2 linked regions of the Leucothrix mucor DSM 2157 genome follow. The protein of the gene in region 1 interacts with the protein of each later gene in a pairwise test. Links are inferred from orthologs where the notes say so. Each region holds a gene or a part of one and is shown in the gene's direction. Other genes may lie near its edges.

Region 1 (8,390 bases):
TTGCTGCAGCCGTTTAATGAAAACTGGCAACATCTGGTCGATAATCTCTTATTTGATTATGTTGCGAACTCCCTGTGGCTCATGCTGGGAGTGAGTGTCGGTGTGCTCAGTATGGGGGTGATAACCGCTTGGTTGACCTCGATTTGTGAATTCCCCGGGCGTCGATTGCTATCATGGATGCTGCTGCTGCCTCTGGCCATCCCGGCCTATATTGTTGCTTATACCTATACTGGGGTTCTAGATTTTGCAGGTCCTGTGCAAAGTCAGTTGCGTGATTGGTTCGGTTGGAGCTATGGGGACTATTGGTTTCCTGAAGTGCGCTCACTGCCGGGTGCCATCGCCATGCTATCTCTGGTTTTATATCCCTACGTTTATATGATGGCGCGCGCTGCATTTTTAGAGCAGTCCGTTGCCGTGCTTGAAGCCAGTCGTACTTTAGGGAATTCTCCGTTACAAGGCTTTTACCGAGTAGCAATGCCCCTGGCACGTCCTGCCATTATCACTGGCCTTTCATTGGCTTTGATGGAGACCTTAGCCGATTACGGCACCGTTCAATATTTTGGATTAAACACCTTTACCACCGGTATTTTCCGTACTTGGTATGGAATGGATGATAGTGCCACTGCCGCTCAGTTATCGGGAATGCTGCTTGGCTTTGTCGTGATGCTGATTTTGCTGGAGCGCTATTCGCGGCGTAAAGCGCGCTTCCATCATACTTCCAGTAAAGATGTGCGGCCTCGTCGCTACCAGCTGCGTGGCTGGATGGCGTTTTGGGCAACGCTATCTTGCGTATTGCCATTGATCTTTGGTTTTATTATTCCGGCAGCGCAATTATTGTATTGGACGATTGCCACCTCTCAATATTCGCTAACGCCCGAGTTTTTCCACCTGACAATTAATAGCTTAGGGCTGGCAGCTACTGCTGCATTGGTTGCGGTATGTTTGGCGCTACTGCTTAGTTATGCCAAGCGCACTATGAAAACGCCATTGGTGACTGTGAGTGTCGTGTTCGCGTCAATGGGTTATGCCGTTCCCGGCACCATTATTGCCGTGGGTATTTTATTACCGCTGGCTTGGTTTGATAATACGCTGGATCAGTGGCTGCGGGATAATTTTGATTATTCTAGTGGTTTGCTGTTATCCGGCACCTTATTTGCTTTGATCTTCGCATATACCGTACGCTTTTTATCCGTCTCTGTGCAGGCGGTGGATGCAGGGCTTAGCAAGGTTAAGCCTTCGATGGATGAGGCGGGTCGCAGTTTGGGTTTGTCATCCTTCGGCGTATTGCGCTATATCCATTTGCCATTGATGAAAGGCACCGTGCTCACCGCATTACTGTTGGTTTTTGTGGATGTACTGAAAGAGCTGCCGGCCACTTTAATTCTACGTCCCTTTAATTTTAATACCTTGGCACTGCGGGCGTATGAAATGGCTTCCGACGAGCGATTGGCGGATGCCGGCGCGCCATCCCTAATGATTGTATTGGCAGGTATATTGCCTGTTATTTTATTGAGCCGCGCAATTGCCCACGCAAACCCATCAGGAGAGACAAAGTGAGTGAACTGATACTGGAAGATGTCAGCTTAAGTTACGATGGTAAGCAGGTACTGGAAAGTATCTCGCTGCAAGTCGAAGATGGGAAGATTGCCTGTTTGCTTGGCCCTAGTGGTTGCGGCAAGACGACTTTGTTGCGCTCGATTGCAGGCTTTGAGCCGCTTCAGCATGGTGTGATTAAAGCCGGTAACCGCGTGCTGAGTACGCCAGAGCAGAGTGTTGCGACTGAACTGCGTGAAATCGGCATGGTGTTTCAGGATTTTGCCTTATTCCCACACTTGAGTATTGCCCGCAATATTTGCTTCGGTATTCGGCAGTTAAGTGAGGCGGATCAGCGTTCACGCTTGGAGGCATTATTGGAGCTGGTTGGCTTGCAAGGCTTTGGTGAGCGTTACCCACATCAATTATCTGGTGGTCAGCAGCAGCGTGTGGCATTAGCGCGTGCAATGGCACCTAGGCCACGTTTGTTGTTATTGGATGAGCCCTTTTCCAGTATGGATGTGGAGTTACGCGGGGTGTTGGCCAAAGAGATTCGTGAGATTCTAAAGCATGAGGGTATTACGACGGTAATGGTGACGCATGATCAGCATGAAGCCTTTAGTATGGCGGATCAGATTGGTGTGCTCAGTGGTGGTCAGTTGTTGCAATGGGGGAGTGCGCAAACCTTATATCATCATCCAAAGACGGCCTTTGTGGCACGTTTTATCGGGCGCAGCAATTTCTTAGAGGGCACGGTAAGCGATGATGGGGTAAAAACGGCGATTGGGACGGTCTCAGCGGCGTCTTTATCGGGTCACAAATCCGGCGATACCGTCAAGGTGTTAGTTCGCCCTGAGTACTTGCAGCTCGATCAGGAAAATGGTGTGCCTGCGACGCTGATTTCCAGAGATTTTAGAGGCGGCTATTACCTTTATACTTTGCGCTTACCTAGCGATGAAACCGTGCAAATGTTGCTCTCATCTTTAGCAGATCATGAGCTTGGAGAGTCGGTTGCAATCTCATTATCCACGGACCAACTAAGCCTGTTTGCAAACCCATAATCTATGCGCTGAGATAAGGTATTGAAATTGCCTTAAATGCCTTTCAAAACAATCCATCGTGTAACAATTCTGTTATACTTCCGTCGACGTATTTTATGAAGTGTCGTAGACGATAATTATGGCTGAATTTGCAAAAGAAATTATTCCAATAAATTTAGAAGATGAGATGCGAAAATCCTATTTGGATTACGCAATGAGCGTTATCGTTGGGCGTGCTTTGCCTGATGTGCGTGATGGTCTCAAGCCTGTTCACCGTCGTGTTCTGTACGCGATGAGCGTGTTAAATAACGACTGGAACAAGCCATATAAAAAATCGGCCCGTGTGGTCGGTGACGTAATCGGTAAATATCACCCTCATGGTGATACCGCAGTCTATGACACCATGGTTCGGATGGCCCAGCCATTCTCCATGCGCTATATGCTGATCGATGGTCAAGGTAACTTTGGTTCGGTGGATGGTGACTCTCCGGCGGCCATGCGTTATACCGAAGTGCGTATGTCGCGCCTGGCGCACGATTTGCAAGCGGATCTGGATAAAGAGACGGTCGACTTTATTGAAAACTACGATGGTTCTGAATCTGAGCCCTCCGTATTCCCAACACGCTTACCTAATCTGCTGATCAACGGTTCTTCCGGTATTGCGGTAGGTATGGCAACGAATATCCCGCCGCACAACCTCACTGAAGTCATTAATGGCTGCTTGGCGTTGGTTAATAATCCTGAAATGGATATTAGCGACCTGATGGAGTTTATCCCCGGTCCTGATTTCCCAACAGCGGGTATCATCAACGGCTCACAAGGAATTCATCAGGCTTATCACACAGGGCGCGGCAGTATTCGCATCCGTGGTGTGGCTGACTTTGAACAGGATAAAAACGGTCGCGATAAGATTGTCGTAACCGAACTGCCATATCAAGTTAACAAAGCGCGTTTGATCGAAAAGATTGCCGAGCTGGTTAAAGATAAAAAGATCGAAGGTATTTCAGAGCTACGCGATGAGTCGGATAAAGACGGTATGCGGATGGTCGTTGACCTGAAGCGTGGCGAAGTTCCTGAAGTCGTTCTGAACAATCTCTACAAGCACACCCAGTTGCAAGCCAGTTTTGGTATCAATATGGTCGCGCTGATTGATGGCTTACCTAAGCTACTTAACCTTAAAGAAATTCTGGCGGCGTTTATTCGTCACCGCCGTGAAGTTGTCACGCGTCGTACGATTTACCTGTTAAGAAAAGCCCGCGAACGTGCGCATCTTTTAGAAGGTCTGGCGGTTGCATTAGGCAGTATTGATGAAGTTATCGCGACCATTAAGTCCTCCGCGACGCCTGCGGATGCGCGTATCGCATTATTGGCGAAGCCTTGGTCAGCTGAAATTGTGCTGGAAATGCTGTCACGCGGTAATTCTTCGGATGCCCGCCCGGAAGACCTGCACCCACGCTTTGGCTTAAAAGACGATGGCTACTGGCTATCCGACGCGCAAGTCTCTGCGATTCTGGAATTACGCTTACACCGCTTAACCGGTCTTGAAAAAGATAAGATTCTGGATGAGTACCGTGAGATTTTGGTCCGCATTATCGACTTCCTGGATATTCTGTCGAACCCTGAGCGTTTGCTTCAGGTTATACGTGAAGAGCTGGAAGAAATGCGTGAGCAATACGGTGATGTGCGCCGTACCCAAATCAATGCGATTGGCGAAAACCTCGGCATGGAAGATTTGGTACCCGATGAAGAAGTGGTGGTTACGCTATCTCATGCCGGCTATGTAAAAGCCCAAGCCTTGGATGTGTATCATGCGCAACGTCGTGGTGGTCGCGGTAAAGCGGCAACCAAGATGAAAGATGAAGACTTTATCGAGAAGTTATTCGTTGCCAGCACTCACGATACGATTCTGTGTTTCTCTAGCCGTGGAAAGCTCTACTGGCTGAAGGTGTATCAATTGCCAATGGCTAGCCGCAACTCGCGTGGCTTGCCGATGATTAATTTGCTGCCACTAGAAGAGGGCGAACAGATTCAGGCGGTATTGCCTATTCGTGAATATGAAGATAATCGATTTATCTTTATGGCCACTGAAAACGGTACCGTTAAGAAAACCGATTTGAAGGCATTCTCTAATCAGCGTGCAGCCGGAATTATTGCTATCGACTTGCGTGATGACAATCAACTGGTTGATGTTGCCATTACAGATGGCAACAGTGATGTGATGATGTTTACCAGCAATGGTAAAGCGATTCGCTTCAATGAAAATGACGTGCGTGGCATGGGCAGAACGGCTGCTGGTGTACGTGGTATTAAGCTGGAAGAGGGCGCGAAGGTTAATGCGCTGCTGATTCTTAGTGAAGGCCGCTTATTGATGGCAACAGAATACGGCTTTGGTAAGCGTACTGAAGTTGATCAGTTCTCTGTTCAAAAGCGTGGTGGTATGGGTGTTATTGCAATCCAGACTTCTGAGCGTAATGGTCAGGCGATTGGCGCGGTTCAAGTTACTGACGATGATGAGATCATGTTGATTTCTGATGGTGGTACTTTGGTGCGTACAGCGGTTGATAATGTATCGATCACTGGTCGTAACACACAGGGTGTGACGCTGATTAAGCTGAGCAAAGGTGAGCGTTTAACACAGGTTGAGCGAATTGCCCGCATGGCTGGCGAAGAAGAGGACGCTGAAGAAGGCGAACTTTCTGAGTCCGGTGAGCTAGTGGTTGACGCCGATGTAGCCGATACTCCAGAGGCAAGCGATACGCCAACAGCGAACGAAGCAGATAGTCAAAGTGATGCAGGCGATAGTGCCGCTGCAGGCACTGACGACACTGGTGACGAGTAGGTTTAGACAAATCAAACAGGATGGTTTATGAGCCGCTGTTATAACTTTAGTGCGGGTCCGGCAGTATTGCCGGAAGCCGTACTGGAACAGGCCCGTGAGGAAATGCTGGATTGGCATGGCACGGGCATGTCTGTGATGGAAATGAGCCATCGCGGTAAAGACTATATTGGTATTGCCGAGAAAGCGGAGGCAGATCTTCGTGAACTGCTGAAGATTCCGGCGAACTATAAAGTCCTGTTCATGCAGGGTGGCGCGACTAGCCAGTTTGCAATGGTGCCAATGAATTTATTGCCGCTCGGTGGCTCTGCCGATTATATCGACACCGGTATTTGGGCTGAGAAAGCAATTAACGAAGCCCGTATTTTGGGTGATGTTCGTGTTGCTGCCAGCAGTGAAGCGCAGTCCTATATGCAAGTGCCTGATTTTTCAGATTGGCAATGCGATAAAAACGCGGCTTATCTGCATTACACCGCGAATGAAACCATCGCTGGTGTTGAGTTCCATCAAGTACCCGAAGCGAATGGCGTGCCATTGGTTTGTGATATGTCATCCAATATTCTGGCGCGTCCGGTGGATGTTAGTCAGTTTGGTTTGATTTATGCAGGTGCACAAAAGAACATCGGGCCCGCAGGCCTAACCATTGTCATTGTGCGCGATGATTTGATTGGTCACGCCCGACCTGCAACGCCGACCATGTTTGATTATGAGGTCTATGCCAAAAACGATTCGATGTACAACACGCCGCCGACTTACAGTTGGTATCTGGCGGGCTTGGTGTTTGAGTGGTTAAAGCAGCAGGGTGGTTTGGATGCGATGGCCGCATTAAACCAGCGCAAAGCCAGCAAGCTATACGACTTCATCGATCAATCTGATTACTACCGCAATGTGGTCGCTAAAGACAGTCGCTCATGGATGAATGTCACCTTCTTATTAGGTGATGCGGCACGTGAGCAGGCCTTTATGCAGGAAGCAGCCGCACATCAATTGGTGAATCTGAAAGGACATCGTTTGTTGGGTGGTATGCGCGCGAGTATTTATAATGCGATGCCCGAAGCTGGCGTCGATGCCCTGATTGCTTTCATGAAAGAGTTTGAGCGGACGAGTGTATGAGTGACGAGCTGAATCCGGAACAGGCTGCTATCGAGCAGGAAATCACCGAAAAATTAGGCGCGATTCGTGAGCGTATTGATTCGATCGATACGCAGATTTTAGATCTCTTAAGTGCGCGGGCTAACTGTGCTGAAGAAGTCGCGACCACGAAGCGTGAAGCCGGCGAACAGAATATTAAGTTTTACCGCCCAGAGCGTGAAGCACAAATTTTACGTCGTGTGAGTGAGACCAATAAAGGTCCACTACAAGATGAGCGCGTTACGGCTATTTTCCGTGAAATTATCTCATCCTGTCTGGCTTTAGAGCAGCAGATTAAGGTGGCCTATTTGGGTCCACCGGGTACTTTTACCGAGTCAGCCGCACAGAAGCATTTTGGCCAAGCGGTTGCGACCGTGCCATTTGCGCTGATTCCAGAAGTGTTCCGTGAAGTTGAAGCAGGTACCGCCGATTATGGTGTGGTGCCAATTGAAAACTCAACTGGCGGCATAATCTCCCATACCTTAGATCGCTTTGTTAATTCACCATTGAAAATTTGTGGCGAGATTCACTTGGCTATTCACCAGAATTTAATGAGTAAAAGCCGCAATATGAGCGGTATTACGCGCATTTATTCACATGAACAATCATTGATGCAGTGCCGCGATTGGTTGGATCGCAATTACCCTGATCTTGCAAGAATTGCCGTTGCTAGTAATGCAGAGGCCGCTCGATTGGCTGCGCAAGATAGCACTGCAGCAGCGATTGCTGGTGAAAACGCAGCTCGATTGTATGATTTGGGAATTGTATCGCCACACATTGAAGACTCACCCAATAACGTGACGCGCTTCTTAGTGATTGGTAAGGAAGAAGTGCCACCCAGTGGCAACGATCGTACGTCGATTCTGATTTCCACACATAACCGCTCGGGTGCTTTGTATCATCTATTAGAGCCACTAATGCGCCACGGTTTGGATATGACTCGCATTGAGTCACGACCAGCACCGGATACGCATTGGGATTACTTCTTCTTTATGGACTTAAACGGTCATATTGCGAGTGAGTCGATGCAGGCTGCCATGGCTGAGTTACAAGCTGAAGCGGAATACGTGCGTGTGCTTGGCTCTTACGCCAAAGCCATTCTGTAGGCGCAATCAATGATTAAGAAACTGGCTATATTTGGTGTTGGCTTAATTGGTGGTTCTTTGGCTCTGGCTTTAAAGCAGCAACACTATTGCGAGCAGATTGTTGGTTGCAGTCGCGATGAAGCCAATTTGAAACGCGCTTGTGAATTGGGCGTGGTTGATAGTTACACGCTGGACCCAGTTGAAGCCGTTAAAGGCGCAGACATGATATTGCTGGCCGTTCCGATGGGCGCAATGCGCTCTGTGCTGCTATCAATCAAAGGGCATACCGAACCTGGCGCTATCATTACCGATGCTGGCAGCTCCAAAGCCAGTGTTGTAGCTGCAGCACGTGAAGTGTTTGGTGAAATCCCACCGTGTTTTGTGCCTGCTCACCCGATTGCAGGTCGTGAGCAAAGTGGTGTGGAAGCAGCGATTCCTGACTTGTATGCAAAGCATAAGGTGATCGTGACGCCACTGCCTGAAACGGACCCCGAAGCTGAGCAAAGAGTCACACAAATGTGGCAAGCCAGCGGCGCTGCAGTTGAGAGTATGGATGTGTTAAAGCACGATAAAGTGCTGGCAGCCACAAGTCACTTACCCCATGTTCTAGCCTTTGCCTTAGTGGATACCTTGTCACACTCCAAAGCCTCGGATGCGATTTTTCATTACGCAGCTGGTGGTTTTCGTGACTTTACCCGCATTGCCTCCAGCGATCCGGTGATGTGGCGAGATATCTGTCTAGAAAATCGTGATGCCATTTTGGAG
Region 2 (3,277 bases), 1.0 Mb from region 1 along the record:
AGCCCAACAGAGTGCTTCTCGTGGACAACTCAAATTAATTGCCATTGCCATGCTGCTGGCACAAAGCCGAAGTATTGACCCTGATGATTTACGCAAAGGGATTATCGCTATTGATGACCTGGCTGCTGAATTGGATGGTGAAAATAAGCAGTCATTGTTAACCACTTTGCGAGGTCTTGAGCAGCAATTATTACTGACCACTACACAAGCAGAATTGATCCCATTATTAGATACTGATCGCATGTTTCACGTGAAACGGGGAAAGGTTACAACGCTATGAAAACAGTCATTTAGCGTGTTCTAAAAGGGACAAAGTGGTATAATCCTGAGAGTATAAAACAAGGATATTTCTATGTCGGACGCGAAAACCTACGATTCTTCCAATATTAAAGTTCTTAAAGGCTTAGAGGCGGTTCGCAAGCGCCCAGGAATGTATATCGGTGATACCGATGATGGTACAGGTTTACACCATATGGTCTTCGAGGTCGTCGATAACGCGATCGATGAAGCACTTGCAGGGCACTGCTCCGAAATCAAGGTAATCATCCATACTGACGGCTCTGTGTCGGTATCTGATGATGGTCGTGGTATCCCAGTAGATATCCATGAAGGCGAAGGGATTTCCGCTGCAGAGGTTATTATGACCGTACTGCATGCTGGTGGTAAATTTGATGACAACTCCTATAAAGTATCCGGTGGTCTTCACGGAGTCGGTGTTTCGGTTGTAAACGCGCTTTCAGATAAGCTGAACCTGATCATCAAGCGCGAAGGCAATGTGTATCGCCAGGAATATCATTTAGGTGATCCTTTAGATCGCCTTGAGATGGGTGAAGTGACGGAAGAAACCGGAACTGAAATTCGCTTCCTGCCTAGCAAAGAAATCTTTGCAATTACAGAATTTAACTTCGATATTTTGGCCAAGCGCCTTCGGGAATTATCTTTCCTGAACTCGGGCGTCCGCATCAATTTGATGGATGAGCGTGGTGATGGCGAGTCCATCATCTTTGAGTACGAAGGTGGTATCAGTTCTTTCGTTCAGCATCTTAATCGCAATAAAACGGCGATTCACCCTAACACGGTTTATATCAGCACCAGCAAAGATGATGTAGGCGTTGAAGTGGCATTGCAGTGGAATGATACCTATCAGGAAAACATTTACTGCTTTACTAATAACATTCCACAGCGCGATGGTGGAACGCATTTGGCGGGATTCCGTGCGGCACTGACGCGTACTATCAATCAGTACTTAGAGCGTGAAGGGCTGCTGAAAAAAGAAAAAATCACCCCAGGTGGGGATGATGCCCGTGAAGGTTTAACAGCCGTATTATCGGTGAAAGTACCTGATCCTAAGTTCTCATCTCAAACAAAAGATAAGCTGGTTTCCTCAGAGGTTCGAGGTATTGTTGAGTCAGCAATGAGTGAGCGCTTAAGTGAGTTCATGCTGGAAAATCCAACTGAAGCTAAGATCATTGCTGGCAAGGTAATCGATGCAGCACGCGCACGTGAAGCGGCTCGTAAAGCACGTGAGATGACTCGCCGAAAAGGTGCGTTAGACATTGCAGGGCTTCCCGGTAAGTTGGCAGATTGTCAGGAAAAAGATCCGGCGCTTTCTGAAATATACCTGGTGGAGGGAGACTCGGCGGGTGGTTCTGCAAAGCAGGGACGTGACCGTCGTACTCAGGCAATCCTTCCTTTGAAGGGTAAAATCCTAAACGTTGAAAAAGCCCGTTTTGATAAAATGCTGCAATCTGCTGAAGTGGGAACGCTTATCACAGCGCTGGGCTGTGGTATCGGTAAGGAAGAATTCAATCCAGATAAATTACGTTATCACCGCATCATTATCATGACCGATGCCGACGTGGATGGCTCGCACATCCGTACCTTGCTACTCACATTTTTCTATCGTCAAATGCATGAGCTGGTGTTGCGTGGTCATATCTATATCGCTCAGCCACCACTGTATAAGCTGAAAAAAGGTAAGCGCGAGCAATACGTAAAAGATGATGAGGAGCTGGATCAGCACCTATTACAGATCGCGCTTGAAGATGCCGCTTTATATCCAGATGAGCATACGCCAGCGATTAGAGGCGAGGGCTTAGGTCGCTTAGCAGCAGACTATACGCATGTAATGAATGGCCTTAAGCGATTGGCCAGACGCTACGATCTTGAAATATTACAATCGATGGTGTTCACTGATTCAGGTTCTGCTCAGTTGGATAAGGCTATTGTTGAATCATGGATGTCGAATGTCTGTAGTGACCTTAATCATAAATTTAACGGAACACGTCACTATCAGTCAGAGATGAAAACAACCGAAGAAGGCAGCTGGTGCGTTCATTTGGTCCGTCGCATGCATGGGGTTGATACAACAATACTGTTCGGTGAATCGCTCTTTGCAAATGATGAAATCATTCGCCTCAATAAACTTAATCAAGATCTCGCAGGCTTACTTAGCGAAGAGTCCTGGATTGAGCGTGGGGAGAAAAAAGAGCCAGTATTGCGCTTTGATGGTGTGATGCAATGGCTCATGAAAGAAGCCTCAAGGGGATTAAATATTCAACGCTACAAGGGTCTGGGGGAGATGAATCCGGGCCAACTTTGGGAGACCACTATGGATCCCGCCTCACGTCGCATGCTTCAGGTAACCATCGAAGACGCTTATCAAGCTGATGAAGTGTTCTCAACACTGATGGGAGACTTGGTAGAACCTCGCCGTGAGTTTATAGAAAATAATGCACTGTCGGTATCTAATTTGGATATCTAATCTGTTCATAATGGAAAGGACAGGGAGGAGTCCGGGGTAGTGATAGTGATGTTGTGGTACTGCTTGTGATTGGGTAAGCAGTACCTCAAAACTACCTAATAATCGCTAGGGAAATTACAATGAAAAGAATCAGGCAAGTTGGTAGCTTTGCTGGGTGCGCTGCAATCGCAGTGGTTTTGTCGGCATGCTCAGGAAATCCGGTTGAAGAAGAAAACCTTGTGGCAGGTGCTAAAAAAAGCAATCCAGTAAGCACTACCTCGAAATCCGCTACATTAAGTAGTAAGCAAGCAGCAGAAAAAAAATTAGCGATTGCAGCACTTGGAAAAACAAATGTAGCCGCTAAGCAAGCATCATTCGGTGGAGCTACTCAGGCTAAGCCAGTCGTGGTTGCTAAGGCACCAGCACCAAGAGCAGTTCTCAGAACGCCTGCTAAAAGAGTGGTTGCCAAGGCTCCGGTTAAACGAGTTATAAAGCGCGCTCCTACAGTCGTTGCGAAACGTGCTCCAGCAGTGA

What was found.
Region 2: the proteins of gyrA (region 1) and gyrB interact in binary tests that used the Escherichia coli proteins (3 or more experiments, as listed by UniProt). The link is inferred for Leucothrix mucor DSM 2157 from one-to-one orthologs.

What each region holds. Positions count from the first base shown.
Region 1 is NZ_ATTE01000001.1:2,877,850-2,886,239, reverse strand. The notes cover bases 2,318-5,612. They hold gyrA (DNA gyrase subunit A), read left to right. Parts: upstream 2,318-2,712; coding sequence 2,713-5,412; downstream 5,413-5,612. Other genes in these bases: serC (3-phosphoserine/phosphohydroxythreonine transaminase), read left to right, coding at 5,440-5,612; LEUMU_RS0113035 (ABC transporter ATP-binding protein), read left to right, coding at 2,318-2,594. In the rest of the region: LEUMU_RS0113040 (ABC transporter permease subunit), read left to right, coding at 1-1,557; more of LEUMU_RS0113035, read left to right, coding at 1,554-2,317; more of serC, read left to right, coding at 5,613-6,522; pheA (prephenate dehydratase), read left to right, coding at 6,519-7,646; LEUMU_RS0113015 (prephenate dehydrogenase), read left to right, coding at 7,656-8,390. UniProt on the Escherichia coli protein: A type II topoisomerase that negatively supercoils closed circular double-stranded (ds) DNA in an ATP-dependent manner to maintain chromosomes in an underwound state.
Region 2 is NZ_ATTE01000001.1:3,894,673-3,897,949, reverse strand. The notes cover bases 1-3,058. They hold gyrB (DNA topoisomerase (ATP-hydrolyzing) subunit B), read left to right. Parts: upstream 1-352; coding sequence 353-2,764; downstream 2,765-3,058. Other genes in these bases: LEUMU_RS26680 (DUF1287 domain-containing protein), read left to right, coding at 2,884-3,058; recF (DNA replication/repair protein RecF), read left to right, coding at 1-280. Outside these bases: more of LEUMU_RS26680, read left to right, coding at 3,059-3,277. UniProt on the Escherichia coli protein: DNA gyrase negatively supercoils closed circular double-stranded DNA in an ATP-dependent manner to maintain chromosomes in an underwound state.